4 regions of the Thalassotalea sp. Y01 genome follow, and region 4 is predicted to be linked to each of the others. Evidence: predicted binding sites of a transcription regulator. Region 4 holds the regulator's gene; each other region holds the start of a gene.
The links. Region 4 encodes LexA, which represses DNA repair genes until DNA is damaged. Its sites were predicted from a motif close to TACTGTATNNNNATACAGTA; they were not measured.
Positions count from the first base shown of each region.

Region 1: recA (recombinase RecA) is a predicted target of LexA. The motif match lies at 4,011-4,030, and genes of this name have one in related genera.
Region 2: ruvA (Holliday junction branch migration protein RuvA) is a predicted target of LexA. The motif match lies at 2,857-2,876, and genes of this name have one in related genera.
Region 3: HII16_RS02665 (YebG family protein) is a predicted target of LexA. The motif match lies at 4,246-4,265, and genes of this name have one in related genera.

Region 1 covers NZ_JABBXG010000012.1:12,758-20,630, forward strand. Annotated here, with positions in the region: gene metA (homoserine O-succinyltransferase) at 1-707, opposite strand, end outside; gene HII16_RS15005 (prolyl oligopeptidase family serine peptidase) at 902-2,857, shown strand; gene recA (recombinase RecA) at 2,936-3,961, opposite strand; gene mutS (DNA mismatch repair protein MutS) at 4,354-6,921, shown strand; gene rpoS (RNA polymerase sigma factor RpoS) at 7,009-7,873, opposite strand, start outside.
Region 2 covers NZ_JABBXG010000006.1:114,183-122,055, forward strand. Annotated here, with positions in the region: gene HII16_RS10495 (XdhC family protein) at 1-524, shown strand, start outside; gene HII16_RS10500 (nucleotidyltransferase family protein) at 521-1,102, shown strand; gene ruvB (Holliday junction branch migration DNA helicase RuvB) at 1,166-2,173, opposite strand; gene ruvA (Holliday junction branch migration protein RuvA) at 2,185-2,811, opposite strand; gene ruvC (crossover junction endodeoxyribonuclease RuvC) at 2,926-3,453, opposite strand; gene aspS (aspartate--tRNA ligase) at 3,628-5,400, opposite strand; gene cmoA (carboxy-S-adenosyl-L-methionine synthase CmoA) at 5,817-6,551, shown strand; gene cmoB (tRNA 5-methoxyuridine(34)/uridine 5-oxyacetic acid(34) synthase CmoB) at 6,551-7,519, shown strand; gene HII16_RS10535 (hypothetical protein) at 7,660-7,873, opposite strand, start outside.
Region 3 covers NZ_JABBXG010000001.1:642,527-650,399, reverse strand. Annotated here, with positions in the region: gene HII16_RS02690 (TonB-dependent receptor) at 1-618, shown strand, start outside; gene HII16_RS02685 (amidohydrolase) at 724-1,944, opposite strand; gene HII16_RS02680 (hypothetical protein) at 2,154-2,345, opposite strand; gene HII16_RS02675 (SDR family oxidoreductase) at 2,702-3,451, shown strand; gene HII16_RS02670 (DUF3718 domain-containing protein) at 3,572-3,898, opposite strand; gene HII16_RS02665 (YebG family protein) at 4,353-4,685, shown strand; gene HII16_RS02660 (SprT family zinc-dependent metalloprotease) at 4,685-5,386, shown strand; gene thrA (bifunctional aspartate kinase/homoserine dehydrogenase I) at 5,707-7,873, shown strand, end outside.
Region 4 covers NZ_JABBXG010000004.1:96,599-104,471, forward strand. Annotated here, with positions in the region: gene plsB (glycerol-3-phosphate 1-O-acyltransferase PlsB) at 1-826, opposite strand, end outside; gene HII16_RS06985 (hypothetical protein) at 1,283-2,809, shown strand; gene HII16_RS06990 (fasciclin domain-containing protein) at 2,979-3,542, shown strand; gene lexA (transcriptional repressor LexA) at 3,946-4,560, shown strand; gene coxB (cytochrome c oxidase subunit II) at 5,038-6,591, shown strand; gene ctaD (cytochrome c oxidase subunit I) at 6,604-7,873, shown strand, end outside.

The DNA of each region.
Region 1 (7,873 bases), on a different contig from region 4:
GGGTGGCCTGTAACAAATACATGTTTTTTATCATGACTGGCGGATAAATAGACACCGGCTTGGTTCGATTCGGCAAGCACGTTTAAACCGTCAATAGAATGATAATCAACTATTGGCACTTCACCATATCGTGAATGTGGCACTTTAAATTCTTCATCAAAGCCGCGTGTTAGCGGCTCTAAATCGTCAAGCGTTTGATGTAAATACACTCCGGATAATTTCTGCTCTCTCAACTCACGTTGCAAGCCATAATGGTAATACAACGCCGCATGAGCCGCCCAGCATGAATACATAGTCGACGTCACATTGGCATCCGCCCACGCAAATACCTCTTCGACTTTGGGCCAATACGTCACTTGTTGATAATCGAGCTGACCAAGTGGTGCCCCAGTGACAATTAAACCATCATATTTTTTGTGTTTAATGTCTTCAAACAATACATAAAACGCGTCCATGTGTGCCTTAGGGGTATTCTTTGACTCGTTTAAATGCAACCGCACTAAATCAACATTGATCTGTAGCGGTGTATTGGAAAGCATGCGCAATATTTGCACTTCGGTTTCTATCTTGTTTGGCATCAAATTGATAATAGCAACTTGCATCGGGCGAATATCTTGGTTTATCGCTCGGTTCTCCGACATCACAAAAATGTTTTCATTCGCCAGTACCGCTAGCGCTGGCAACTGATCCGGTATCTTTATTGGCATCGACTATTTCCCATATTGCATTGTGCTTAATACTACTTAACCATCTGGAAATGTCAACATCTAAACGTTTAGACGTCCATCAAAATAAATGCATCGTCAATTTGTAAAGAAATGTTAAATGTGTGTAAAATTGAAACACTTTCTTGAAGATTTCAAGAATACAATCACATTCCAAAATAATAAAAAGGGAAGTTATGAAGAAGTTTATTACCCTATTCTTGTTTATGTTCATAGGAGCGCAAGCATCGGCTGCCGATCTAACGGAGCTAGCTAAGTATGCCAAAAAGCCTATGTACACCTCAGCAAAAATTTCTCCAGATGGAAAACATCTGGCCGTTAGAACCTATCATGAAGGCGAATATGTATTGGCATTTATGGAGACAGAATCCAAAAAGCTAGTATTTACCTTAATCATGGGAGGTAAAGAAAGTGTCGGTAATTACCACTGGGTGAATAACGAACGTGTCGTAGTCTCGCTATTGACTGAGACCGGTGCGTTAGGCGTAGAGGCACTGACCGGTCGTTTATTTGCCATAAACTACGATGGTAGTAGACGCGAGCCTATCTTCTCAAATAATCATAACGGTGATGTTAGCTCAACATCAAAGCGTAAAACCTTCAGTGGTTACGGCACGGTCGTTGATACCCTAGATGGCGACGACGATAACATCTTAATTATGGTTCGCCCTTGGCTAAGAGCAAGTCATCAAGAACAACGTGCACCAGAGTTAGTTCGTCTTAACGTTTATACCGGTGCGCAAAAACGCATTATAAAATCACCAGGTCGTGGTAATAGATTCTGGCTTGATCACAATAATGAAGTACGTTTTGCAAAAGGCACGGTCGGATATGACGATATTTTGCTATATTACCGTGAACCTGGCGGTGAATGGGGCGATTTCCCATTTGATATCGATGTGAATTTTGCCGAAGACAAAGTCGACGTCTACGGTTTTAGCGCAGACAATAACAAACTTTACTACACCCACTTTGATGATGGCGACAACGGTACCCTGTACTCGTATAACTTTAAAAAGAAAAAATCTAGTAAGGTTTTTAAAAGTGAGACCGCCGTTATAAGCCGTATGCTTTATGACAGAGACCGCGTACCTTACGGCATTAAAATTGATGAAGATTATTCAAATTACCTAATGTTTACTAAAAAAGTACCATTAGCCAACGTTCATCAAATTCTTTATAAGTCTTTTAAAGGTGACTCTGTTGATATCACAAGTACCACACAAGACGGTTCAACCGTGGTTGTTTTAACACACGGTGATAGAAATCCTGGTACCTTCTATTTATACGATACGGTTGAAAACAAAGCGAAATTTTTGTTCAAGAGCTATGAGTGGTTAGAGTCAAAAGAACTATCGGCAATGGAGCCGTTTAGGTTTAAAGCAAGAGATGGTGTTGAATTATTAGGCTATATTAGCTTACCGAATAATACTGACGGCAAGAACTTACCATTGGTCGTTATGCCACACGGTGGCCCAAGAGCACGAGACTATTGGGGCTATGATTCTCACGTACAAACCTTAACTTCTAATGGTTTTGCCGTATTACAAGTTAACTTTAGAGGCTCAGACGGTTTCGGTGAAAAATTCATGCACATGGGTGATAAAAAATGGGGCACCGAGATTCAATATGACATCATTGATGCCACAAAATGGGCTGTAAATAGCGGTATCGCAGATGCCAACAAACTATGTATCTACGGTTGGAGTTTTGGCGCTTACTCGGCACTACAAAGCTCTATAGTGGAACCAGACTTGTATAAGTGTTCTATTGCAGCAGCTGGTATATTTGAACTAGAAGCGGCTTACGATCGCGGTGACATTCCAGACTCAGCCTATGGTGCCGACTATCTAAATGAAGCGATCAGTGATGATGAAAAAACATTGCGTAGCCAATCGCCATATTACAATTTAGACAAACTGAAAACACCGGTGCTATTAATTCATGGCTCTGAGGACGATCGCACACCAATCGAGCATGCTGAAGATTTAGCCAGTCGATTAGAAGATATGGATCGTAAGGTGGAAACCTTGTTTGTGGATGATGAATACCATGGTTTTAGAATCGAATCTAATCGTGTTAAAGCAAACAAAAAAGTCATCGACTTTCTTAATCAACACATTGGTGGTTAATCACTACACCACTATATAATAAGACAAAAAAACCGCTCAAAAGAGCGGTTTTTTTATCTTTAAGATTAAGCGTGAATGTTATTCAACTTCAACGGCTTCTTCTTCGCTGTCCTTAACTGTCGTTAACAACATCGCTCGTAGTTTGGCATCAAGATCTTTTGCCATTGCGGTGTTTTCTTTCAAAAATTTACATGCATTGGCTTTACCTTGACCAATACGCTCACCATTACAGCTATACCAAGCACCGGCTTTTTCAACCAGCTTATGTTGTACGCCTAAGTCAATCAACTCACCAATGTTGTTGATACCTTCACCGTACATGATTTGGAACTCAGCTTGTTTGAATGGTGGTGCAATTTTATTTTTAACAACCTTAACACGCGTTTCATTACCGGTAATTTGGTCACCCTCTTTTACCGCACCAATACGACGAATATCTAAACGTACTGACGCGTAGAATTTAAGTGCGTTACCACCGGTCGTAGTTTCTGGATTACCGAACATCACACCAATTTTCATACGGATTTGGTTAATGAAAATCATCATGGTGTTTGATTGTTTCAAGTTACCGGTAAGTTTACGCATAGCTTGTGACAACATACGAGCTTGTAAACCCATGTGGCTATCACCCATATCACCTTCGATTTCTGCTTTTGGTGTTAACGCCGCTACCGAGTCAACTACGATAACGTCAACCGCGCCTGAACGAGTCAGCATGTCACATATCTCTAGCGCTTGTTCACCCGTATCTGGTTGCGAAACAAGTAAGTTATCGATATTAACACCAAGCTTTTCAGCGTAAATAGGGTCTAGTGCGTGCTCAGCATCAACAAACGCACAGACTTTGCCGTTGCGCTGTGCTTCAGCAATAACTTCTAACGTTAATGTGGTTTTACCACTTGATTCTGGACCGTAGATTTCAATGATACGACCCATAGGTAAACCGCCAGCGCCTAATGCGACGTCTAACGATAATGAACCAGTCGATACTGTTTCAACGTCCATGCTGCGGTTCTCACCTAATTTCATGATTGAACCTTTACCGAATTGACGTTCGATTTGGCCTAATGCTGCGGCTAACGCCTTTTCTTTATTCGCATCCATTGTTGTCTCCAGTAATTTTTATAATTTATCCAGTAGTTGAGAAATAGTATACTGTATAATCGTACAGTATCAACACCTTTTTCTTTAAATCGTTCAATATACAGCCTAAAACATTGAAATATAATGATAAAAAATACACTCTAGTTTCGCAAAAAGTACTAAAAGACGATTTGAAACAGTGTTTACAACAGTGGGATTCAGTATTTATACAGTAGTTTTACTTGGCAAAGCTTATGCGTTGTAGAGCAAAACAACTTTGCGCTTTACTGTAGATTATTTTAACATCTTTAGATTACCAATTTCACTAGATATTTCTCGGCCCCGTAGCACGATTCCTAAGCCTTTGCCGGCATTAACAATTTAGGGCCAAGCCAATAAAAATAAGCTAATAAATGACAGACGATCTCTTAAAAAATACCAATCCGACGCCGATGATGCGGCAGTATTTGACCATAAAATCTGAATTTAAACATATTCTGCTATTTTATCGTATGGGTGACTTCTACGAGTTATTTTATGATGACGCTAAAAAAGCCGCAGACTTACTTGATATCTCGCTGACCGCACGTGGTAAATCCGGCGGCAATGCCATCCCCATGGCCGGTGTCCCTTATCATGCGGTAGAAGGTTATTTAGCGAAATTAGTGCAATTGGGCGAGTCCGTTGCTATCTGTGAGCAAATAGGCGATCCAGCAACCAGCAAAGGCCCGGTCGAACGTAAAGTCGTGCGCATTATCACCCCTGGTACTATTTCAGATGAGGCTTTGCTTGAAGACAAGCATGATAATCTATTGGTCTCGGTATTTGAGCATAAAGATAGCTTTGGTGTTGCTTACTTGGATATGAGCTCAGGTCGCTTTGTTATCTGTGAACCCAATACAGAAGAACAATTACAGGCGGAATTGCAGCGATTGAACCCAGCCGAGTTGCTGTATCCAGAATCATTTAGTCAACAAGCACTCATTGAACAAATCAAAGGCAGTCGACGCCGACCAGATTGGGAATACGATTTAGCAACGGCTAAAAAAGTGCTAAATGAGCAGTTTTCAACAACGGCATTATCAGGCTATGGTGTTGACGATTACCCGCTTGGGTTGTGTGCTGCAGGCTGTTTATTACAGTACGTTAAAGATACTCAACGTTCAGCGCTGCCACATATTCGCAGTATCAAAGCCGAAGCCTATTCACAAGGCGTTATTCTTGACGCAGCAACTCGTAAAAACCTTGAATTAACCGTCAACCTATCAGGTACGGTCGATAACACTTTGGCATCGGTACTTGATAAAAGCGCCTCGGCTATGGGCTCGCGTCTACTAAAACGCTGGCTCCATTTTCCATTACGCGATATCGATACCTTAGCGCAACGTCAAGACGCCATTAGTAGCATCCTAGATAACGATGTCCAAGAAGACTTATTTGATGTCATTAAGGGTATGGGCGATATCGAACGTATTGTCTCACGCATCGCCTTGCGCAGTGCACGCCCACGAGACTTTGCTCGATTGCGCAATGCACTGACCTTATTACCCGAGCTCAATGAATTGAGCGGCCTTTGCCAATCTACATTGATGCAGCGATTATCAGAGCAAGTCACACCGATAGACTATGTTCAGCAATTGTTGAGCGAAGCGATTATCGATAACCCACCGGTATTAATACGAGACGGCGGGGTGATTGCCGAAGGTTATCACAGCGAGTTAGACGAATTACGCGGTTTAAGCAAAGGCGCTAGCGAGTTTCTTGAGCAATTAGAAGCCAAAGAGCGAGAGCAAACCGGTATCTCTACCTTGAAGGTTGGCTACAATAAAGTTCATGGTTTTTATATTGAGATCAGCCGCAACCAATCACAAGATGTGCCCGATCATTATATTCGCCGGCAAACCTTAAAGAATAACGAACGCTTTATTACCCAAGAGTTAAAATCGCACGAAGAGAAGGTTTTAACCGCGCAAAGTCGTTATTTGGCCTTAGAAAAGCGCCTCTATGATGAGTTGTTTGATCTTATCGCAGATCATATCGAACAATTGCAGACATGTGCGCAATCGGTCGCCACACTCGATGTGCTAAATACCTTTGCTGAACGGTCGCAAACATTAAATTATCAAAAGCCAACATTGACCAATGAATCCGGCATACACATTAATGCTGGCCGTCATCCAGTGGTTGAGCAAGTCAGTAAAGACGCCTTTATCGCCAATCCTGTGGAGTTAAATAACGAGCGTCGAATGTTGATCATTACCGGTCCAAATATGGGCGGTAAATCAACCTATATGCGACAAACCGCATTGATCACCCTGCTAGCTCATGTTGGCTGCTTTGTCCCTGCCGACAGCGCGACCATAGGCATAGTAGATCGCATCTTTACCCGTATTGGCGCCTCAGATGATCTGGCAAGTGGCCGTTCAACCTTTATGGTCGAAATGACCGAGACAGCCAATATTTTGAATAATGCATCGGATAAGTCATTGGTACTGCTCGATGAGATAGGCCGTGGTACATCCACCTACGATGGCTTATCGTTAGCCTGGGCTTGTGCCGAATATCTGGCTTTAAACTCAAAAGCGTTTACCTTATTTGCCAGTCATTATTTTGAATTAACCGAATTGGCCGAGCAAATGGATAATCTTGCTAATGTGCATTTAGATGCCATTGAGCACGGCGACTCTATTGTCTTTATGCATGCAGTGCAAGAAGGGGCAGCGTCGAAAAGTTTTGGTTTGCAAGTTGCGCAATTGGCCGGTGTACCTAAAGTCGTCATAACTCGCGCGAAGCAGCGTTTAGGTGAGCTAGAAAGCCAGGCAAAACCAACAATATTGTCACAAGCGCCAAGCGATGCGATGCAGGCCGATATGTTTAATGAGGCACATCCCATCATTGAGCAGCTAGACAGCCTAGATATCGATAATTTGAGCCCCAGACAAGCACTTGATTTACTGTATCAATTAAAAAAATCGTTATAGCCAGATAGCGACTATAAGCTGCAAAAGAAAGAGCCGCCAGTTCAATAAACTGGCGGCTCTTTTTTGTTCAATCTAGTGTGCTTGAGCTTACTGCTGAAACAATGACTCGATAGACAAGTTTTGCGCAGATAAGATATCACGTAAGCGTTTTAATGCTTCTACCTGAATTTGACGAACGCGTTCACGGGTTAGGCCAATCTCATGACCAACATCTTCTAATGTTGCCGGCTCATAGCCAAGTAAACCGAAACGACGAGCTAATACTTCACGTTGCTTAGAATTTAGTTCATTCAACCAATGTACAATATTTTGACGAATATCTGAGTCTTGCAAATCAGATTCAGGGCCTTGGCTCTTCTCGTCGGCAATAACATCTAACAATGCTTTGTCTGATTCGCCACCAAACGGTGTATCAACTGACGTGATACGCTCATTTAGCTTGAGCATCTTGCTGACATCAGCAACAGGTACTTCTAATTTACTGGCAATTTCTTCGGCGGTTGGCTCATGATCTAACTGTTGCACCAATTCGCGGGCAGCACGTAAATATACGTTTAGCTCTTTAACCACATGGATAGGTAAGCGAATGGTTCGGGTTTGATTCATAATGGCCCGTTCAATGGTTTGACGGATCCACCAGGTTGCGTAGGTAGAGAAACGGAAGCCGCGCTCTGGGTCGAATTTTTCGACTGCGCGAATAAGGCCCAAGTTTCCTTCTTCGATTAAGTCTAATAATGGTAAACCGCGATTGTTATATCGTCGTGCAATTTTTACGACTAGTCGGAGATTACTTTCAATCATTCGAGCTCGGGATGCTTCACAGCCTTTAAGTGCTTTTCTGGAGAAGAAAACCTCTTCTTCTGCACTTAGTAGCGGAGAAAAACCTATCTCGCTCAAATACATCTGAGTTGCATCTAAATTTGATGCTGTGTCTTCGCTGCTGATTTTCTTT
Region 2 (7,873 bases), on a different contig from region 4:
AACAGATTGGCGATGAAATTAAACTGCATTATCAGGAGATATTTCAGTTATTGTTAATTGGTATAGGCTTGGTTAGCGAACAAATCGCTCGCCTCGGGTTATTAAGTGGTTTTGACGTCAAGGTGTGTGACATGCGCAAAGAACTCAGCAACACCTGGCAGTTCGACAAGAAACACGGTGGTGTAGATATTACCTGGATGTCCCCAGACGACTTTGTCAGTCAATACACTACGTCCAATAGTGCCGTACTGGCCTTAGCCCACGATCCAAGATTAGATGATGTCGCATTGATGACGGTATTTGAAAGCAAAGCATTTTATATCGGAGCTATGGGTTCAGTGCGCACCACAGAGAAACGCTTAGAACGATTAAAGCGTATATGCGGTTTTAATGACCAGCAATTAAGCCGACTTAATGCGCCAATTGGTTTGCACATCGGCAGTAAAACACCGGTAGAAATTGCCATTGCGACGATGGCTGATATTATTCGTGTGCGACATGGTGTAAGTAAACAAGAGTTATGATGACAGACATGCCAGAGCAACATGTTGCGATCATTTTAGCCGCCGGTTATTCCAGACGATTTGGCGCAGATAAACGATTTAGTGGTGAACCACCACTGTTGTTGCAAACACTGGCAACAGTAAAATGCCACTTTGACATTGTCTATTTAGTGCATCGTCATGAGGATGCAAAACTTATTGATTTAATAGACGATAAGGCAATTCAATTAATCTCAGCACCGGCGGTCGATATAGGTTTGGGAAGCAGTCTAGCTGCGGCGATGTTGCGCATCACTCAGCAACCGGCGGTTGGTTGGGTATGGGTGTTTCTCGCGGATATGCCAGACATTAATGGGCAAAGCGTTATTTTATTAAAACAGGCTGTGTTGCCTGAGCATATCATTCGGCCAACCTATCAGGCACAACATGGTCACCCAGTGGGGTTTTCTAAACCGTATTTTCAGCAGTTGACTAAGCTATGTGGAGATAGTGGCGCAGCACATATTATAAAAGCCAATAGCGCAAAGTTGATCACTGTGGAAGTCGACGATAAGGGCACCATAACCGACTATGATCACCCTGAGCAACTCTCAAAATAAGTATCTAAACAAGCTTAATAAAAGAGTCGCTTAACAAGTTTTTCGCTAACGTGTAAAAACCAATTAGCGTTCCGGCATATCAAGACCAAAATGCAAATACGCCTTGGACGTAACAATACGACCTCTTGGGGTGCGTTGCAAAAAGCCTTGTTGAATCAAGAAAGGTTCAATAACGTCTTCAATGGTTTCTCGTTCTTCACCAATTGCCGCAGCGATATTATCGAGCCCTACCGGTCCACCATCAAATTTCTCCATAATGGCCAGCAATAACTTGCGATCCATTAAATCAAAACCTTCCGAGTCAACCTCAAGCATATTTAACGCTCTAGCTGAAACGTCTTGATTGGCAACACCATCGGCTTTGACTTCGGCATAATCACGCACACGACGTAACAATCGGTTCGCAATTCGAGGGGTGCCGCGAGAGCGTTTGGCAACTTCTAATGCACCATCGTCATCCATTTCTACATTTAAGAAATGCGCGCTACGGGAAATGATGTGCTTTAAGTCACTTACTTTATAAAATTCTAAACGCTGCACGATACCAAAACGGTCTCGCAATGGCGACGTTAATGCGCCGGCACGGGTTGTCGCGCCAATCAATGTAAACGGTGGCAAATCAAGTTTAATCGAACGTGCTGCCGGACCTTCACCAATCATGATGTCGAGTTGATAATCTTCCATCGCTGGATAAAGAATTTCTTCCACCATTGGGCTTAAACGGTGAATTTCATCAATAAAAAGAACATCGTTCTCTTCAAGGTTGGTTAACAATGCCGCTAAGTCACCGGCCTTTTCTAATACCGGGCCCGAGGTGGTACGTATATTAACGCCCATTTCATTGGCAACAATATTGGCAAGCGTTGTTTTACCTAAGCCTGGAGGCCCAAAGATCAGCAAATGATCAAGCGGCTCTTCGCGCTTTTTCGCTGCTTGAATAAAGATTTCCATCTGCTCTTTTACATGGTCTTGGCCGGTGTAATCGGCAAGCATTTTCGGGCGTATTGCCCTATCGATGGTTTCTTCTTCTTTACTTAATGTAGGTTGTATTAAACGATCCGCTTCAATCATAATTCTTTAACTTATAACATCGATTTCAAGGCATCACGAATAAGTTCTTCCGAACTCATTTCTTGCTGATATACCGCTGTAACCGCTTTATCTGCCTGCGCCGCTTTGTAGCCCAATGACACCAATGCGGTAATGGCATCTTCTTTCGCTGTTGTTACTGTCGTAATAGCCACTTCGCCGTCCACCATATCTAGACTAATGGCATCGGTGACCGGTGTGTCAATATCGAGTCCCCAGTCTTTTAATTTATCGCGCATTTCAATTAATAGGCGCTCTGCGGTTTTCTTACCTACCCCAGGAATTTTTACTATGGTGGTGACGTCATCAAGATTTACGCAATGAACAAACTGATTTGCCGACATGTTAGATAATATAGCTAACGCCAACTTTGGCCCGACGCCATTGACCTTAATCAGTAAACGAAAAAGCTTACGCTCTGTTTGATTGGCAAAACCATATAATTGCTGCGCGTCTTCGCGAACCGCAAAATGGGTATAGATAATCGCTTCTTGACCGAGCTGAGGTAAATGATAAAAGCTGGTCATTGGTAAGGTGACTTCATAACCAACGCCGGCACATTCCAATAATATTTCCGGTGCCTGTTTATCAACAAGCAAGCCGCGCAATCTTCCTATCACTTTGTATCCTGATGTTATTCTTTATTGCTATGGGTCATACAGTAACACTGTATAAATATATAGTAAACTATTTTCCCTATTCGGCAAGTCTATACAGACCTGCGTTTTCGAAAACTATCGCAATCGTCCGCGTACGGTTTTCTTTGCCTGACCGGCCATCTTTATTAAAGAGTCATAACTATGGGCGTGACAAATAGCGACCGCTAAGGCGTCAGCAGCGTCCGCTTGTGGTATCGACGGTAACTTCAATATAGAGGTAACCATATGTTGGACTTGTTCTTTTTTAGCCGCACCTGTGCCAACAACGGCTTGTTTAATTTGTCTTGCGGAGTATTCGGCAACATCAAGTTCAGCATTAGTTGCCGCAACGATAGCGGCTCCACGCGCCTGGCCTAATTTCAAAGCGCCGGCAGGATTCAAGCCCATAAAGACTTGCTCAATGGCAAACATATCTGGCTTAAACTGGGTAATGAGCTCACTCACCCCCGCAAAAATGACTTGCAAACGCGACGCGATATCATCGCCGGCAGACAAGGTTTTGATGCAACCGCTGCCAAGGTATTGAAACTTACGGCCCTGTTTATAGATCACACCGTATCCGGTGATGCGAGAACCGGGGTCGATGCCAAGAATGATGCTCATACTGTTATTATTTTACCGATGAATGACGACGGTTAGAGTTAGCATAAACGCAAATTGGTGTGATGCCAACCAATGTATCGCAGCATTAAGTGCTGCGGTTGACCGCGACTTATGCTCGAACATAAAAAAGCCTCGAATGCTCGAGGCTTATTAACTCGCTTTAGTGACTAAAGGTTACTGCTCTGCTTTAGGCTCAACAACAGATGCGATACCCAGTTCTTTCAACTGCTCTGGGTTTGCTTGACCTGGTGCGTTAGTCAATGGACACGCCGCGGTTGTTGTTTTAGGGAACGCCATAACGTCGCGAATTGATGTCGCACCCGTCATTAGCATAACCAAACGATCCAGACCGAATGCCAAACCGGCATGTGGCGGCGTACCGTAGCGTAACGCTTCTAATAAGAAACCAAATTTCTCTTGCGCTTCTTCATCAGAGATGCCCAAAATTCTAAATACCGCAGCTTGCATTTCTTGGTTATGGATACGTACTGAACCACCACCTAATTCGACACCGTTTAGAACCATGTCGTACGCATTAGATAGCGCGCCAATTGGGTTTGCTTCTAGCTCTTGTGCGGTTAATTTGGTTGGTGCAGTAAATGGGTGGTGCAATGCATGCAAGTGACCATCGGCCTCTTCAAACATTGGGAAATCAACGACCCATAGTGGCTTCCATTCATCGCTAACGATGCCAAGGTCTTCACCAAGCTTCAAACGCAATGCGCCAAGCGCCTCCGTTACGACGGTGTAGTCATCGGCACCAAAGAAAATGACGTCACCAGATTTTGCATTGGTACGTTCAAGTAGCGCCGCTACTGCGGTTTCAGGCAAGAACTTTAAGATTGGCGACTGGATGCCGTCCATGCCAGCATCGATGTCATTAACCTTCATCCAAGCCAAACCTTTGGCACCATAAATACCGACAAACTTGCCGTATTCATCGATGTTTTTACGAGAGAACGTCGCTGCCGCACCTGGCACACAAATTACCGCCACGCGGCCTTTAGGATCATTTGCAGGGCCATTGAATACTTTAAATTCAACGTCTTTCAAAATATCCGCAACATCAATCATCTCTAATGGGTTACGCAAATCAGGCTTATCTGAACCAAAACGGGTCATCGCTTCTTGGTAACTCATGTGCGGGAATGTGCCCAGATCAACATTTAATAAGTCTTTGAACAATTCGCTGATCATGGTTTCAGTTACTTGCATGACTTGGTCGGCGGTCATGAATGATGTTTCGATATCGATTTGGGTAAATTCAGGCTGACGGTCAGCACGCAAATCTTCATCACGGAAACATTTTACGATTTGGTAATAACGCTCTTGACCAGACATCATAAGCAATTGTTTAAACAGCTGTGGCGATTGCGGTAAGGCAAAGAAATTACCCTTGTGCGTGCGGCTTGGTACAAGGTAATCACGCGCACCTTCAGGTGTTGCGGCGGTTAAGATTGGTGTTTCAATATCCATGAAACCTTGGCTTTCCAATGAACGACGCACGGCTGATGTAACTTGGGCACGAAAACGTAAACGCTCAGTCATTTCTGGGCGGCGAAGATCTAAGTAACGATATTTCAAACGATTCTCTTCGCTGTTTTCTTGGTTAAAGTCGATTGGCAATGGCGCTGCTTTGTTAAGGATATTAAGCTCTAAACCTAATACCTCAATCGCACCTGTTGCCATATCTTTGTTTACTTGCGACTCAGGACGAGCGCGAACTTTACCTTTAACTTGTACGCAAAATTCATTACGTAACGTGTTCGCCACTTCCAAAACTTCTGGCAAATCCGGATCGAAAACTACTTGTACAATACCTTCACGGTCTCGCATATCAAGAAAGATTACCGCGCCCAAATCACGACGACGATTAACCCAACCACATAATGTAACTTCTTCACCGATGTGAGACTCATTAACCTCACCACAAAATACGCTACGCATTATAATTTATCCTGCTCATGTCTATTACTGGTCTGATCCTTTGCAGTGTTATTATTACACTGCTTTGCTAAGCCTTTTCTCAAGCTCAGCTCCTCGCGTATAACGCCATAAGGAACAAGACAAAAATCAAAGGCGGATATTATAGCGAATAGCGGTGCAATGTCACCTATTGGCTCGATATTTTACGAGAATAAATCGACACAACGTGCTTGCTGTTAAGCCACAAATATAAAAATTCAGGCTTTTTGGGTCGCAAAGCTGATAAAACGAATAAAAAGACGTCGTTAATACTCGTTTAAGCTTTTGTTTATCTGGTATAATTTGCCTAGGCTCAATAAAAGATTGCGATATCATCCGTGTGGTTTCATGCAAAGTGTATAGCGCAGCCAATCAATTAAAGATTCAACAAACAGTTAATGACAGATAAACAGACCGATATAATTTATTCAAAGCCGCAAGCAAAGGTAGGCGATTTCCGTTTCGATGCACAGGTCGTTGAAGTATTCCCGGATATGATCAAACGATCTGTTCCTGGCTACTCAAACATCATTGAAACCATAGGCCAGCTGAGTAAGCGCTACGCACAGAGCAACAGTAACATATATGATTTAGGCTGTTCTCTTGGTGCCGCAAGTTTAGTGATGCGTCAAAACATAGATGCCAACAACTGTAAAATTATCGCCATCGATAGCTCAAAAGATATGGTGCAGCGCTGTCAAATGCACGTTAATGCTTTTAAAGCAGCAACCCCATGCGAGGTTCATGAAGGTGATATATTAGAGTTCCCAATGGAGAATGCCTCGGTCGTGGTACTCAATTTCACCCTACAGTTTATTGAACAAGATAAACGACAACAATTGATGGATAAAATCGCGGAGTCGTTATTGCCTGGCGGTATATTGATCCTGTCGGAAAAAATTTATGATGGCGATGAAACCTGCCGTGAGTTACTCAACGATTTGCATCATGATTTTAAACGAGCGAATGGTTACAGCGACTTAGAAATCGCACAAAAACGTGCGGCCATTGAAAACGTCATGCGACCAGATGTTCTGGAAACCCATTATCAGCGTTTACGCCAAGCCGGCTTTAGTCATGCCACAAGCTGGTTTCAATGCTTTAACTTTTTCTCACTAATCGCCATAAAATAATGAAAAACGTATTCAATCAATTTTATCAACAAATCGCCGGTAACCGTCTGGCTCATTGGCTTACCCATTTGCCTGCGCAATTGGAAAACTGGCAAAAAAATGAGCTGCATGGCGAGTTTAAACAGTGGCAGAAAACCCTTGATGTGTTACCACAAACCGAACCTTCAAGCATTGATATTAGCAATGGCGTCACCATTGGTAGTGCCGATGATATCCCTGCGGGCCAGCAAAAGCGCATTGAAGCTCTGTTGAAAAACTTCAAGCCATGGCGCAAAGGCCCTTATCATGTGCATGGTGTTCACATTGATACCGAATGGCGCAGCGACTTTAAATGGGATCGCCTAGAACCACATATCAGCGATTTAAAAGACAGATACATATTGGATATTGGTTGTGGCAGTGGTTATCACTTATGGCGTATGCGTGGTGCCGGTGCCAAATTTGTTGTCGGTGTCGACCCAACACAACTGTTTATGATGCAGTTTTTGTCGATGCAGCATTTCATTAAAGACCCTGCAGTTAACCTATTACCACTAGGCGTTGAGCACCTGCCCGAGTTAAAAGCCTTTGATACCGTTTTTGCAATGGGTGTTTTATATCATCGCAAATCACCAATCGACTTTTTACAGCAACTGAAAGCACAGTTAGTAAAAGGCGGTGAGTTAGTGCTTGAAACCTTAGTTATCGAAGGTGATAAAAACACGGTATTGGTGCCAGGCGATCGCTACGCAAAAATGCGTAACGTTTGGTTTATTCCGAGTGCAGAGGCGTTAGTATTCTGGATGGAACGTTTGGGCTTTAAGAATGTGCGCGTGGTTAACACTGACCAAACCGCCTTTGAAGAACAACGTAAGACCGATTGGATGGATACCGAGTCATTGCAAGATTTTCTTGATCCTAACGACCCGAAGAAAACCATTGAAGGTTACCCTGCACCACTGCGTGCCATTATTGTCGCGAATACTTAATTAGCGACGACGCTTTAATGGATTGTCGTATCGAGAATATGACAATCCATACACCTAACTTCATCTCGAACTAACACCGTCATACCGTTTCAAAAAACGTCATCCCGAACTCGATTCGGGATCTTCTATTCATTCAGGAATTAAGATTGGGTAAAAGTGAGATACCAATTGTTTGATAACGGTATATCGTACGCGAATACGTCCTCACCGCGAGAGGCAATCACTGCCTTCCAGTTTTCTTTGTCATGAACAACAGGATCGAATAGCTGCGGTGATTGACGATTGTAATGGAACTTATAAGAATACCCTTTGCCTGCAAATCCAGTAACATGCCTGCTTAAACTAATTTGGCAT
Region 3 (7,873 bases), on a different contig from region 4:
TCGAGTCAAATCGATGTACTTGAAGAAGATTGGGATGACCTACGTGACTTAGGTGTTAAAAACCCTGAATTGATTTCAGCGGTAACCTACTTTAACAATGACTTTGATACCACAACTGAAGGTGTGGATGTTGTTGCTAACTACTCAATGGGTCTGTTAGGCGGTGACACCAAGTTTAGCTTGGCATACAACTTCAACGATACAACCGTTGATAAGTTTAATCCTGAAACCACGTCTGAAGGTAAAGTAGAGCGATTGGAAGATGGTATTCCAGATCACCAAGCAACCTTTACCGTTAGTCAAAGTTGGGACGCGTTTGGTGCATTCTTACGCTTTAACTACTTCGGAGAGTACTACGCGGTGCATGCCGATGATACCTCTGATGGTTGGTCAGAAACAGCTGACTCTACTTTCACTCTAGATGGTGAAGTAAGTTGGTATGCGACTGATAGCCTAACCTTTACGGTTGGTGGTAATAACTTGCTTGACGAAGAAGCACAAGAGTTGCAGAAAGGCCCTGATGGCGCTTACTCCATTGTTGGTGGTAAGTACTACGAAAGTGGTCCATTTGATTACAACGGTGCATTCTACTACGGTAAGGTTACCTACAAGTTCTAAACTAGCGCTAGTTTAAGACAATAAAAAACCTGCTCAATGAGCAGGTTTTTTATTGTCTTTTTTATGGCTTAATTAACAGGTAATTGCTAGCCGTTTTTGAGCCGCTTATTGCTGGTGACTATTCATGTAATCTAACGTCAAACCAATCAGAGTTTGCACACCGGTTTTTAAACCTGCCTCATCAACAAAAAACTCAGGCGTATGATGCGCTGGCGCCTCTTCTTTGTTGGTACCTTTTGGCATTCCGCCTACACCCAAAAATAATCCCGGCACTTGTTGTTGATAGAATGAAAAGTCTTCGGCACCGGTTTGCGCTTTTGATAACACCACGTTCTCGCTGCCTAAATTGTTTTGTAAGTAAGGCAACATTTTTCCCATTAACGCCGGATCATTATAAGTAACTGGGTAATTAGCTCCAAAAGGCACTGTTACCTCGGCGACTGCGCCCATACTTGCGGCAATATTGATTGCTTTGCGTTTTACCGCTTCGCGAATGTGCTCTCGCATTTCTGGGTTTAACGATCTTAGGGTACCAACAATTTCCACTTCATTAGGGATAATGTTCGAACGTACGCCACCGTGAATGCTACCGACGGTGACAACAGCCGCTTCTTCGATTAATTCTAATTCGCGAGAAACGATGGTTTGTAAGCCCATAATTATTTGCGCGGAGGTGACCACAGGATCGACACTCTTCCATGGGTAAGCGCCATGCGCCTGTTTACCTTTAACAACAATCTTGAAGGTATCAACCGCGGCCAATGTGCCACCTGGCTTATAACTGATTTTTCCTGCTTCTAAGTTAGACCAAATATGAACACCAAATACGACGTCAACGTCAGGTTTTTTCATTACCCCTTGTTTAACCATCAATTCGGCACCGCCTTCTTCACCTGCGGGCGCACCTTCCTCTGCAGGTTGAAAGATAAACTTCACTTTACCGGTTAGTAATTCTTTATGCTGACTAAGCATTTTTGCCGTGCCTAATAGCATTGCTATATGGGTATCATGGCCACAAGCATGCATAACCGGTACTTGCTGGCCGTTGTACTCGCCTACCGCTTTGGAAGCAAAAGGTAAACCGGATATTTCTTTTACTGGCAGACCATCTATGTCAGCGCGTAAAGCTACGACCGGGCCAGGTTTACCTGAATCTAATACAGCGACAACACCAGTATGGGCGATTCCGGTTTGCACCTCTAAACCTAATTGCTTTAACTCGTCGGCGATTCGCTTGGCTGTTTCAAACTCTCGGTTTGACAACTCCGGATGCTGGTGGAAATGGCGGCGCCATTCAATTACGTCCTGCTCGACACTTGTTGCCATCGTTTGTGGCGACAGATCTTTGGCAACGCTGCTTGTTATAGCGCAGTTAAAGGCTACAAAACAGCTTGCGGCTAACGCGGTTTTTCGAAAATAAGACATAAATCTCCCTAATAGGTGTTATTGCTATGTAACTGAGAGTAGAGAAGATTTAGGGAAATGAAAAGAACAATTTAGGAAATGTGGCAGATGAGCAGTCTAATAAGTGGGATTTATAAATCCCACTCATCTTCGTCAAGCAACTCTTTAAGTCGCTTCTTTTCAAGTAACTCATCGATACGGCGTCGGGTTTTTGCTGTATCTGGGTTACCCGCATCATTTTCTGTGTTTGACGAAACCTCATCAGTAAAATCCATATCACCGTTGGTTAAATCGACATCATTAATGATTTTATTTCGAGACATTACTACATCCTCAATAATTTCGTTTGACCGTTATTTGTGAAAAATAGGCAAAAACAAATCGTACGTCAAACAAAATTTGCGATTTTTAAATCAAATGCATAAAAAAACGTCATCCCTTTGTTTATAGGCTGTTCAGGCCTGCTTCTTGCTTGATGTTTGCGAGTAAATACACAGTGAATTTATGGTTTTGACTTACTTTGCGGAAAGGGCGGTGTTTAAGTTTATGGGAGACATCGTTATCTTTATTAGGTAAGTTATTGAACAATAACCATGTTTGATAATTTTTAAGGTGTTTGTCGAATACAACGACAGACTTACTTGGTTTATAGCACGTTAACAGATGAGATAATGACGTCATGCAACGCAAGAATATTATAATTACCGGCGCCAGTTCTGGTATCGGCGAAGAGTTGGCCAAACAGTTTGCGCAAATGGGGCGAAATCTGGTGCTATGTGCCAGACGCACCGAACGATTGCAAGCGCTAGCGAGCGAGCTTGAGCAGCACTATCCAGCCATTACGGTGTTGGTTTTTGCTCTGGATGTAAACCAAGATGAGCAAGTGTTTACAGTATTTAAACAGGCAAAACAGCAGCTTGGCAGTATTGATAGGGTGATAGTTAATGCCGGTATTGGCAAAGGAGCATCCATAGGCACCGGCTATTATGCGCAAAATAAGCTGACTGCGGTAACCAACTTTGTCGCTGCGTTATGCCAATGTGAAGCCGCTATGGAGATTTTCAGAGAGCAAAATAGTGGTCATTTGGTCACCATATCATCGGTAAGTTCACAACGAGGTTTTCGTCGCTCGATGACTGTCTATGCTGCAACGAAAGCAGGGTTGGCGTCATTGACGGAAGGCATTCGAATTGATACCTTGGGCAGCCCTATTAAGGTGTCAACCATACATCCTGGCTATATTAAAACAGAAATTACCGATACCGATAAAAATCCCCCGTTTTTGGTTGACGTCACATCTGGTTGTAACAAGGTCATCGCTGCTATTGAAGCGGAAAAAAACATTGCCTTTGTACCGGGGTGGCCATGGGCTGTGATGCGTTATATTTTACCTCTATTGCCATTATCGATAATGCGCCGATTGAGCTAGAGTGTGCTTTTAAGTGCGTGGGATGTGTAAAGATTAACGCCCTGACTCAAAAACATCGAGCCAGAGCGTTGGGGGGAAGCAAGGTCCAGGGTGACAGATCAGTCCTCGCTGTTTATGGGCTTAAAAATTTACCGCATAAACGTTTGCCAAATCGGTAATTTCACTACCGCCTAGGCGTTCTTGCAGATGACTGGCGGTGTTATATGCACCGGCATTTTCTGCAAAGTTAACAATATTTTCGCCATTACATACCACTTTTGCTGCAACGGTTTTCTCTTTTAGATGATAACCTTTAATAGTGCGACGCATATCGCCAAGGTCGTCAGCTTGCGCAGATTTACATACTTGAATTAGTGCATTTTCAAGATAAGGATCCATGCCCGCGGTTGCATTCATTGTAAAACCCATGCTGGTTGCCATTACTGCTGCTAAAGTTAGTGCTTTCATCGTTGTTCTCCACATTCTCATTAAGTATTCTGTAACAGTGTTGTTGTCGTTTGCTGTTAATCTAATAGTGACGCATTTTGCGAGAAAAGTTGTTAATGCAGAATGTGTGAATGTAACAACTTTGCCGGGCCTTTATTTACCGTTAATTTGGACAAATTCAGTTAAAATCACGAGGTTAGAAGAGTTCATCAAATGTTAAAGATGTGTTAACAGAAACATTTTTTTACATCGGTGCATAAAAACACGATTAAATTGTATATTTAGTCAAGGTGAGTTGCGGGTTTTGTGCGATGAGTGAAAAAGGAAAAAAAATTTTTTCTGGCGAGTCATAAAAAAAGCTGTTAAATTACTGGATAAATATACACTACCTGAAACAATTTACATTAAATGCACGGAAAATACTGGCATTATATTGCCAATATTTACGTCATACACTGGGTAATAAGGAAAGACTATGGCTGTTGAAAGTCGCTTTGTAGTGGTTCGAAATGGGGTGGAGGTTGAAACGTTTATGGACAAAAAGGCTGCCGATGAGTACGACAAGATGCTCGACATGGCCGATAATTTGTCGGCGTTACTCGATCAATCTTCGTTAGCACTTGAAGAGCAAATGATTGAAGATGTCAGTATCTTCCTCGCGAAAAATCGCGAACAAGTATTGATTTCACTATTGGCAAAAAAACCTAAACCGGCGGCGGAACCTGTTGTTGAAAAGCAACCCGCGACCAGTAAAACAAAACCTGCCGCAAAGAAAACTGCGGCAAAATCGAAAGCTAAATCTGCCTAATGGCGTCAATTGATTATCAACTGGTGCGCAGTAGTCGGCGCAAGACCATCAGCTTGCAAGTTAAGCATGGTCAAGTACGAGTGCTTGCTCCGGAATTTGTTAATGAGCAATACATTGCCGAGTTGGTTGTCAAAAAGCGTGCCTGGTTACAGCAAAAAATCGCTTTGCAGCAGCAAAGCAGTGAGACTGTCGAGCGCCAGTATCAACATGGCGAGGTGTTTTACTATCTAGGTAAGCCTTATCGTTTGTCGGTTGTTGTTGCCAGTAAAAATAGCGTGTCGATTGAAGCGGAACACATAGTCGTTGCGGTTAAAGTGGCTAACGATGACCCTGCAATGATAGCCAATGCCGTGAAAAAGCAACTGCACGCATGGTATAAACAACAAGCAATGTCGATATTGTTAGCGCGCAGCGAACAATGGCAGCAAGACACAAAGTTAAAGGCAAAGTGTAGCACTGTACGTTATTTTAAGTCTCGTTGGGGCAGTTGTGACAGTAAAGGCCATGTCAAACTAAACTGGTTATTGGTCATGGCGCCAGACTGGGTTATCGATTACGTTATCATCCACGAGCTTTGCCATCTTAAACACATGAACCATTCTGCCGAATTTTGGGCAATGGTCTCGTCATTTTATGGTAACCACAAAGTCGCCAAAACATGGCTAACGCAACATCAATCTCACCTCTACTGGATAAACTAGTCGAATATTTATCGACTATTGTTTATTTATTCTGCAATTTGTTGTCCTACATGTAATTTTTCATTGTTAATTTCTTGTGATTAATGGCTTGACAGCGGCGAACCGCTGGTGCAGAGTGAAAGCATGAGAATATTTATGCACCTGACCAACATTACAATTACCACCACCATTGGTACCCCAATGGAGGTCAGTGGCTAGCGTGTAAATAAAACGTTCAAACATAAAAGCCCGTGACCTGCAAAGTTCACGGGCTTTTGTTTTTAAAGCAAAAATTATTTGCCACACTTGTTAATAACAATGGCTAATTCGAGGAAAACAATATGAGAGTGATAAAATTCGGCGGTTCTTCCCTTGCCAATGCAGACCGTTTTAATACGGTTTGCGAAATCATCGAAGCGAAAAGCCAGCATTCACCGGTTGCGGTTGTTGTCTCAGCACCAAAAGGCGTTACCAATCATTTGGTAGCGATGACGCAAAACCTAGATGATAGCAACACTCTCGAACAACAAATTGACCATTTGCAAAAAACGGTAAACGCGATTTTTGATGATTTAGATAATGGCCAGCGGGCGTTTAATCGTCATCACGCTGACCAATCTCTAGCTCGCAGTCTCGGCCAGTTAAAACGTTGGATGCAGGGTTCAGCGATGTTGAATCATTGTCCAGATCATATTCGTGCTTGTGTGATCAGTCTTGGTGAACGTTTAAGCGTCGCTATCCTCGAAGCGTTGCTTAATACCGAACAACAAACCATTGCGGTATTAGAGCCAGAGCAATTTTTAAAAACTAATGAATCGTCACTCGATGCGGTTGCCGATTTGGTGTTAGCACGCCAACAATTTGTTGATAAATACAATCAACTACCGCGTATCAGCGTAATGCCAGGTTTTATCGGCGTAGCCCCATCTGGAAAATTGACCACCCTAGGTCGTAATGGATCGGATTATTCTGCAGCGGTATTGAGTGTTTGCGTCAATGCGGAATGCTGTGAAATCTGGACTGACGTCGACGGTGTCTTTAATGCCGACCCGCGCTTAATTAAAGAAGCGAGCTTATTAGAGCACTTGTCATATCAAGAAGCGATGGAGCTTTCTTATTTTGGTGCCAAGGTATTGCATCCTAAAACCATTGGCCCGATTGCTCAATATCACATCCCATGTTTGATTAAAAACACGTTGAACGTTGATGCCAAGGGTACCTTGATTTCCAATGAAGACAAGGGTGAAAAGCAGGTTAAAGCCATTTCAAACCTTGATGAGCTAACCATGATCAACGTCTCTGGTCCAGGCATGAAAGGCATGGTTGGTATGGCGAGCCGAGTATTTGCTTGCATGAGCCGAGAAAATATCTCAATGGTAATGATCAGCCAATCGTCTTCAGAATACTGTATTAGTTTTTGTGTTTATTCTGCCGATGCTTATCGAGCTCAGCAAAGCCTGCAGCAAGAGTTTGAACTTGAATTACTTAATCAATTGCTTGAACCAATCGATATGCAATCGCATTTGTCTATTGTCTCCTTAGTCGGTGATGGTATGCATCATCAGCGTGGCGTAGCCGGCAAGTTGTTTAGTTCGTTGGCGCAAGCGCGAGTTAACGTTATCGCTATTGCTCAGGACTCATCAGAGCGCAGTATTTCAGTAGTCATCGAACAACGCAAATGTACTGAAGCACTGAAAGTATGTCATCAAAACTTCTTTTCAAGCAGACAAACTATTGATGCTTTTGTTGTCGGTTGCGGGGTTGTTGGCAGTGAATTGTTAGCGCAAATTTCACGTCAGCAGGCGTCATTAAAACAACAAGGTATTGAACTGAACGTATACGGAATTGCCAATTCAAAAGGCATGGCGTTTGATGCACAAGGTATCCCTATGGATAACTGGCAATCGGCGTTAACAGGCGAACAAAAAACGCTGAGTGTCGATACCGTTAAGCATTTTGCCCGCAGTCATCATTTGATTAATCCGGTACTGGTTGATTGCACCTCGGATGCGGAGCTGGCGCTTAATTACGCCGATTATCTTGCTGAGGGCTTTCATGTTGTAACGCCAAATAAAAAGGCTAATACCGACAGCTGGCAGTACTATCGCCAAATTCGTGAAAATGCGCGTAAAACCAATCGTCTGTTTTTATATGAAACCAATGTTGGTGCTGGTTTGCCGGTAATTGATACGTTGCAAAACCTTTTTAAAGCCGGTGATAATTTACAGCAATTTGACGGTGTTTTATCAGGCTCATTATCGTATATTTTTGGTAAGCTAGATGAAGGCATGAGCTTGTCGCAAGCAACCGAAATCGCCAAACAAAACGGCTTCACCGAACCCGATCCTCGTGATGACTTAAGTGGTATGGACGTCGCTCGTAAATTATTGATCATGGCACGCGAAGCCGGTATGGCTCTGGAGCTGGACAACATCAAGGTCGAGTCGGTATTGCCAGACAACTTTGACTCAACTGGCTCGGTCGATGATTTTATGCAGCGTTTGCCTG
Region 4 (7,873 bases):
TCCATAACCAGGTCAAAACACGGTCACCAAGTCGTATGGTTACCGGACGATAATCCGCGGCGATTTCTTTCATCATTCCGCGCGCCTGTTTTTTGATCTCTTCTTCGCTCTTACCTTTGGATTTTGCTTCCTCTTTAATCAAACGCTTGATCGCCGGATTGGCAAACAAGGCGGTAAACTTTTGGTGCAAATCCATTAAACGTGGGCCGGTCGTCGCCACCGATTGGCGATGAAAATGAATACGCGCCATGCGTATCAATTTTCGTGCGGCGATGTCGTCACTGCCTTGCGTATCGACCACTTGACGTAATGATACGGGCTCGCTAAAACGCACTAAGGCATCACGCCCCAAAAACAAAACGATAAAGAACTTACGTAAAAAGTTAGGAGAGGTCTCATCGGCAATCATGTCGCTGACATTGACTTTGGCTTTGCCCGGTTTACGTCCCCACAACAAGTTCGCTGGAATAAGCTTAGCGTTGCGCTCATGATCTTTTTGATGCGCCTTAAGTAACGCCGACCCTGAACTCATAGCGCGCGTTTTTCCAGGTTTCATCCAAGGAAAAATAGAGCTTGGTTTTTCCAAACAAATGCAACGATCCATTTGTTGGCCATCTACGACAACGCTTTCTAATGGATCAGGCATGTTTAGTGACTTACAGGCCATTTGCAATGCCAATAAGTCACTCGCCGATTGATGACGGACAATATAAAACACGTCTTTGTTGTCGCCCAACTCGAACGTTTCAGCGTTATCAGGAATTACCTTACACTTAACCAACAAGCGTACAGGTAAAGACAATAAAAAATAGAACAAGGCTCTCATTTTGTATTTAAAATCCTTGGCGGATTAATCACTTAAAAATTTGCGGCAATTCTACCATTATTATCGATGCTGTTGCTACATTCGCCACTATTTGAGCACAAATATCGCTAAAAAGACTGCAATATAGCGAATTAAAACGTGCGTGAAGCAACACAATTGCGACTCACTAGAGAAAAGCCAATCACTACATCGGCCAAAATCAGCAAATGCTTGCGAGTTATTAAACGCCAGTATTGGGCAATCCCAACAGCAGCAAAAACGCCCCCTTCCTTATTAGCACAAATAGCGAAAGTTCCGCCGCCAAATGTAAAGCAACGTAAAGTTTTAAGCTGCTTCGTAAAGTACTGTAAATACACGTTACCCAAGTGAACAATTTGTTAATACCGTTATCTATTTTGGGTGTTGCCATATCGACAATATGGCTTGTTCGTTTTTTAATTTAATAGGGTAGGAACCATGAATTTACATAATAAGACACTCTCTTTAAACACCATAAAACCTGTGCTTTGCGCCAGTGTATTCGCCAGTTTATTGACCGCGTGCAGTTCAGACGATGAACAGAGCGATTCTGACAATGCCTTTGTGCAGTTTTACAACGCCTCAAACAACGCACCTAGCATTTACTTTACCGTCGATGAAAACCTCGACGAAGATGACGATGACGACGATTTCGAAATCACCTTTTCACCGTTAGCATTTGCTGATGCAAACAACCGTTACGAGCTCGAAGCTGACGACTATTATGTGGAGCTTGCTTGGCAAGATGATGCTGATAGCAGCAGTCGCGAAGATCTACAAATCATCTATCAACAAAACCATAAATTCAGTAAAGACAGCATTCAATTTTTTGCCCTAACAGGTGACGTACAAGCGCCGCAAGTGATGTCCTTTGATATTCCAGTCATTGATGATGATAACGACAATGACGAAGAGCTGTTTAATATCCGCCTGCTCAACTTACATGAAGCAATGCAAGATATTGATGTCTACATGTCGAAAACCGATGAAACCTTTAATGAGGCGATTGCGCTTGAACAACTTAATTACGGGGTCATCAGTGATAATCAAAAACACGATCAAGACGATTATACCTTTTATATTACCCAAGCTGGCAGTGACCAAGTGTTATTTCAATCGACCCAAGCGCCTATGCAATACACCTCGCAATATATCGTCGTGGTACGACAAAACCAAGGTGCAGGCTCTTCGCCGTTTGCCATCGACATGATTTCAAAATACGACTTTATGACATTACAAAGTGAAGGGGATGATTCAAAACTGCGACTGTTCAACAGCATTACAGAGCACGATTTATTACCTGATTATGACCATTCTATAGATGCCACCTTACGTTCAATTAAGGAAACCATTGCTATCGACAACATCAGTTTTGGTCAATACAGTGACACCTATATTGTCAGCCAAGGCGACTACAGCATTGATTTGCTCAGCTCGTCGCAACAACACCCCTTGCTATCCAATCATTTGTTGACCCTAGCTGAAAACGAAGAGAAAACCATCTTCTTTTACCTCAGCGAAGAAAACGTTGATCATGATGGCGACGGCGATGTGGATGAAGATGGCGATGGACTGGTCGATGAAGTTGAAATAAAAATCAATTCATTAGCGGTTAAAACCAGCCAAAGTAACAGTATTTATAGTCACAAAATTGAAATCATAAACCTTGTTGAAGATGACAATTTCAATAGCGTCAGTGTCTACTTTGTGCAAAATGATGAGTTGATCGAAACTTCAACTAATTATCGCCATATCAGTTACGCAAACGCCAGTAATATCGAGCTGTTAAACAATACCTACACAGTATATGCCGTTGCCAAGCGCGACAGCAGCGAGATACTGCTCGCCTCACAAGCAATTAACTTAGACGAGTCCAGCCAAGCCATGTTCTTGTTACTGCAACAAAATGAGCAATCGGCTAGCGGCTACGACATGACATTTGCAAACCAAAAAGAAAGCAACTAACCACACACATTGCTGCCACTCTAGAGAGTTGGATCACGGTAGTTTGTCGTGACTTTTTTGCAGATAACCAGTCATAGCTCGGTGGTAGCAATGTATTAAGTGATCTTCTGGCAACGAATTACCGTAAGAACTCCATCACTATCAACGTCAAAATAAACAGAGGAACACTATGATGAATACGGTAATGAGTTCATTAACAAAAACCATTGCAACACTATCTGTTGCGACTTTTTTAAGTGCATCGGCTTACGCAGCAAAACCCAAGTGGGCGGAAAAATCCGATGTAAGTATCGTCGATTTTGCTGTTGCCGCGTCTGGCGAACCATTTGATTTTGACAGCAATGGCGAAGATTTTGACGTATTAGTCGCCGCGCTGATCGCAACCGGCACCGTCGCCGCGTTCGATGGCAGCGATTTGACCGTATTTGCGCCTAATGACAACGCCTTCTACATGCTCACCAACACCACCAATGATGCCGATGCGTTTAATGCCGCTGTGAGTTTACTGGGCGCTGATGGCGTTGCTGATGTATTGAAATACCATGTTACCGAAGGCGTGCGCAATTCACGCTCTGTGACCCGTGCGAAAATGGTTGAGATGCTTGATGGCAACAGCATTTATTACGACGATGGCCTGATTATTGCCGAAAAATCAGAAGCGAAGATCATCAGCGAAGATAATCGCTTATCAGATGGCATGGTGCATATCATCGATACAGTATTAGAACCTTAATCACAACCGTACCTGAACAACATAATGCTCGTTTAAACGCCCTTAATGAGGGCGTTTTTTATGTGCAAAAAAATATCTAGGTTAGTTTTGTCGATTCAATACGGATTCATGCTTTAAGTATTAGCTGGCGCTTGAAACACAGGGTCAACACTCAAGAAACGACCAAGGTTATAGTCATACACCCGTCCGTTCATATGAATCAATTCAGCGTCATCCACTAAAACCATCATATCTAGAATCAAAAAAAAGCGAATTTATTTCATAATTTATTTGCGTTGGAACGAATTTAGTTTTGAACTGGAACCTACACATATCTTGTAAAACAATAATTTATTGGTTGCGATTCTTATCAAGCTGTATATACTGACAGTTACTGTACAGATAAACAGGCTGTAAAAATATCATGCGAGCATTGACTGCCAGACAACAACAAATCTTTGATTTGATAAAAGAAAAAATAAACGAAACCGGCATGCCACCGACACGAGCGGAAATTGCCAACTTTTTTGGTTTTAAATCAGCAAATGCTGCGGAAGAGCATTTAAAAGCGCTGGCCAAAAAGGGCTTTATTGAAATGCTACCGGGCACCTCCCGTGGTATCAAATTAGCCGAAGAGCATGTTGAAGAAGAAGGCTTGCCATTAATTGGTCGAGTTGCGGCAGGTGAACCTATTCTTGCCCAAGAGCACGTTGAAGACAGATACAAGATCGATGGTAGTTTGTTTCACCCTGCTGCCGATTACTTATTGCGCGTTAATGGCGATAGCATGAAAGACATCGGTATTCTCGATGGAGATTTGCTGGCTGTGCACCAATCGACAGACATTCATAACGGTCAGGTTGTGGTGGCACGAGTAGAGGATGACGTCACCGTCAAACGCTATAAACGAGAAGGTAACGTTGTCTATTTACACGCTGAAAACGAAGCATTCTCGCCGATTGTTGTCGATTTAACCAATACACCTTTTAATATTGAAGGAATCGCCGTCGGTGTGGTTCGCAATGCTGACTGGATGTAGCCCAGCAAAACTGTACAAACTTTAAGCAGCCAAATATCCTCTAGAAAGCGCCCAAGTTAGGGCGTTTTTTGTATCATAAAAAAACCTCCATCGCCTTGTCTTGTCTATAACCCATTAAAACACAAGAGTATTTACTCTAGTCCCATTTGTAATCTGGATTGTAAAAAAGATTTACAAATTTCTAACAAAGCGCTTTACCTTGTATAAAAATTAGGTAATTCTAGAGCATGAAATAAACAAAAACAGGCCGATTGTTTGCCACCTGGTGACACCAGCCGATTACAACAATAAGAGAATACGCTAAATCTACCACGTCAAAACTAAACGTAGATTTGCAGTACGTAAATGGCCGAGTTAATCATTTAACCGGTATAAAACAATAACAATAATTTACGGAAATTTGCGACATCGAATGAAGATGTATCTTGTCCCTTTTTCTGTATTTTCTTTGGCTTAGCAAGCAGAAGGAGATGTCGAGTGAAAAGACGTAACCTGGGTTGGCTGTTGTTGGCAAGTACGTTTGCCAGTTCAGCTTGGGCAGAATCGCAATTGAATTTGACTAAAGGTGTGACGGATGTCAGCCAAAATGTCTATGATTTGCATATGTTGGTTCTATGGATTTGTACCGTCATTGGTATCGTAGTATTCGGTGCTATGTTCTGGTCCATGATCTTCCACCGTAAATCGAAAGGCGTAAAGCCAGCCGATTTTCATGAAAGCACTAAAGTAGAAATACTTTGGACCGCTATTCCTATTCTTATTCTGATTGGTATGGCATGGCCAGCAACCACGGCCTTGATTGATATGGAGGATAACTCCAATTCCGACATAACCATTCAGGTCACCGGTTCCCAATGGAAGTGGCATTACAAATATTTTGATCAAGGCATCGAATATTACAGTGTGCTGTCTACCCCACGCGAACAATTTGATAATCGCGAAGGTGACGGTGAAGCAAAAGGTGAAAACTACTTACTTGAAGTAGATAAGCCTTTAGTAATTCCGGTTAACCGTAAAGTACGCTTTCTAATTACCTCAGATGACGTAATTCACTCTTGGTGGGTTCCAGCGTTTGCCGTCAAGCAAGACGCAAACCCGGGCTTTATCAATGAAGCTTGGACCAATGTCAATGAGCCAGGTATTTACCGTGGCCGTTGTGCCGAGCTATGTGGTAAAGACCACGGCTACATGCCAATCGTTGTCGATGTGCGCAGTGAAGAAGACTATGAGCTTTGGATCAACGAACAGAAGATTGCCATGACCAAAGCCAAGCAAGCAGAAGCTGCCTCGCTTAATGCTGAAATGTCTATGGACGATTTGATGACATTGGGTGAAACAACCTATACCGCGCACTGTGCCGCTTGTCACCAACCAAATGGTCAAGGCCTACCGCCTGCATTCCCTGCACTCGCAGGTTCAGGTATCGCTGTGGATGCTGAAAAAATGGCTGAACACATCAGTGTGGTATTCAATGGTCGTGCTGGAACCGGTATGCAAGGTTACGGCAAGCAACTTAGCTTGAAAGAGATAGCTGCTGTTGTTACCTATGAGCGTAATGCTTGGGGCAATAATATGGGTCAAACCGTACAAGCCAAAGACGTTCAAGAAATTGGTCAAGGTGTAAGTGGCGCCAGTACTGAACCGGTTGCACCAGATGGCGCAAGCGACAGTGCAGCAACCACACCTGAAGCAGAACCTGTACCAGCGGCTGAAGTGAACATGGACGATTTGGACATGGCTCAACTTATGGAGCTCGGCGAGCAAGTATATGTTGCTAAATGTGCCGCTTGTCATCAAGTAAATGGTGAAGGTATGCCGCCAGCATTCCCTGGTCTAAAAGGCAGCGCTATGGCCACCGGTGATATCGCCGCTCATATTGACATGGTTGCTAACGGCAAACCAGGTACCGCTATGCTAGGTTTTGCCGCTCAGCTAACGCCACAAGAGATGGCCGCAGTGGTTACCTACGAGCGCAACGCCTGGGGTAACGATACCGGCGATGCTGTGCAAGCCAAAGATGTAGTCAAATAAGGGGGAATGATTATGAGTACAGCTACAGAAACATTAGATCATCATGATGATCACCATGATCATAAAATGACCGGCCTGAAGCGCTGGTTATACACCACTAACCATAAGGATATTGGTACCCTTTATCTTTGGTTCAGTTTCATCATGCTACTTACCGGTGGTGCGATGGCTATGGTCATTCGCGCCGAGCTATTCCAGCCAGGTTTGCAAATTGTTGAACCAGACTTCTTCAACCAAATGACCACAGTACACGGTCTTATCATGGTATTTGGTGCCATCATGCCTGCCTTTACGGGTTTGGCAAACTGGATGATACCGATGATGGTCGGTGCACCAGATATGGCGCTACCACGATTGAATAACTGGTCATTCTGGATTTTGCCATTTGCGTTCAGCATCTTATTGGCATCATTGTTTATGGAAGGCGGTGGTCCTAACTTCGGTTGGACATTCTATGCGCCATTATCGACAACCTACTCAAATGGTAGTACTGCATTCTTCGTGTTTGCCGTCCATATTATGGGTATTTCATCGATTATGGGTGCGATTAATATCATCGTTACCATCATGAACATGCGTGCACCGGGTATGACCTACATGAAGATGCCATTATTTGTATGGACATTCTTCATCACCGCTTACCTGTTGATTGCGGTTATGCCGGTTCTCGCCGGTGCGGTTACCATGGTGTTAACCGATACCTATTTTGGTACCTCATTCTTTAATGCCGCCGGTGGTGGTGACCCGGTCATGTTCCAGCATATATTCTGGTTCTTCGGTCACCCTGAAGTGTACATTATGATCTTACCGGCATTCGGTATTGTATCAACCACCATCCCAGCCTTTACCCGTAAAAAACTGTTTGGTTACAGCTCTATGGTTTACGCGACCGCATCTATAGCGTTCTTATCGTTTATCGTTTGGGCGCACCACATGTTTACCACGGGCATGCCGTTAGCGGGTGAGTTGTTCTTTATGTACTGCACCATGCTAATAGCCGTACCAACAGGGGTTAAGGTGTTTAACTGGGTTGCAACCATGTGGCAAGGAGCAATGACCTTTGAGACACCAATGTTGTTCTCAATTGCCTTTGTTATTTTGTTTACCATTGGTGGGTTCAGTGGTCTGATGCTGGCGATGACGCCGGTTGATTTCCAATATCATGATACCTACTTTGTTGTTGCTCACTTCCATTATGTACTGGTTACCGGTTCGCTGTTCTCATTATTCGCAGCCGCCTATTACTGGTTACCAAAATGGACTGGCCACATGTATGACGAGA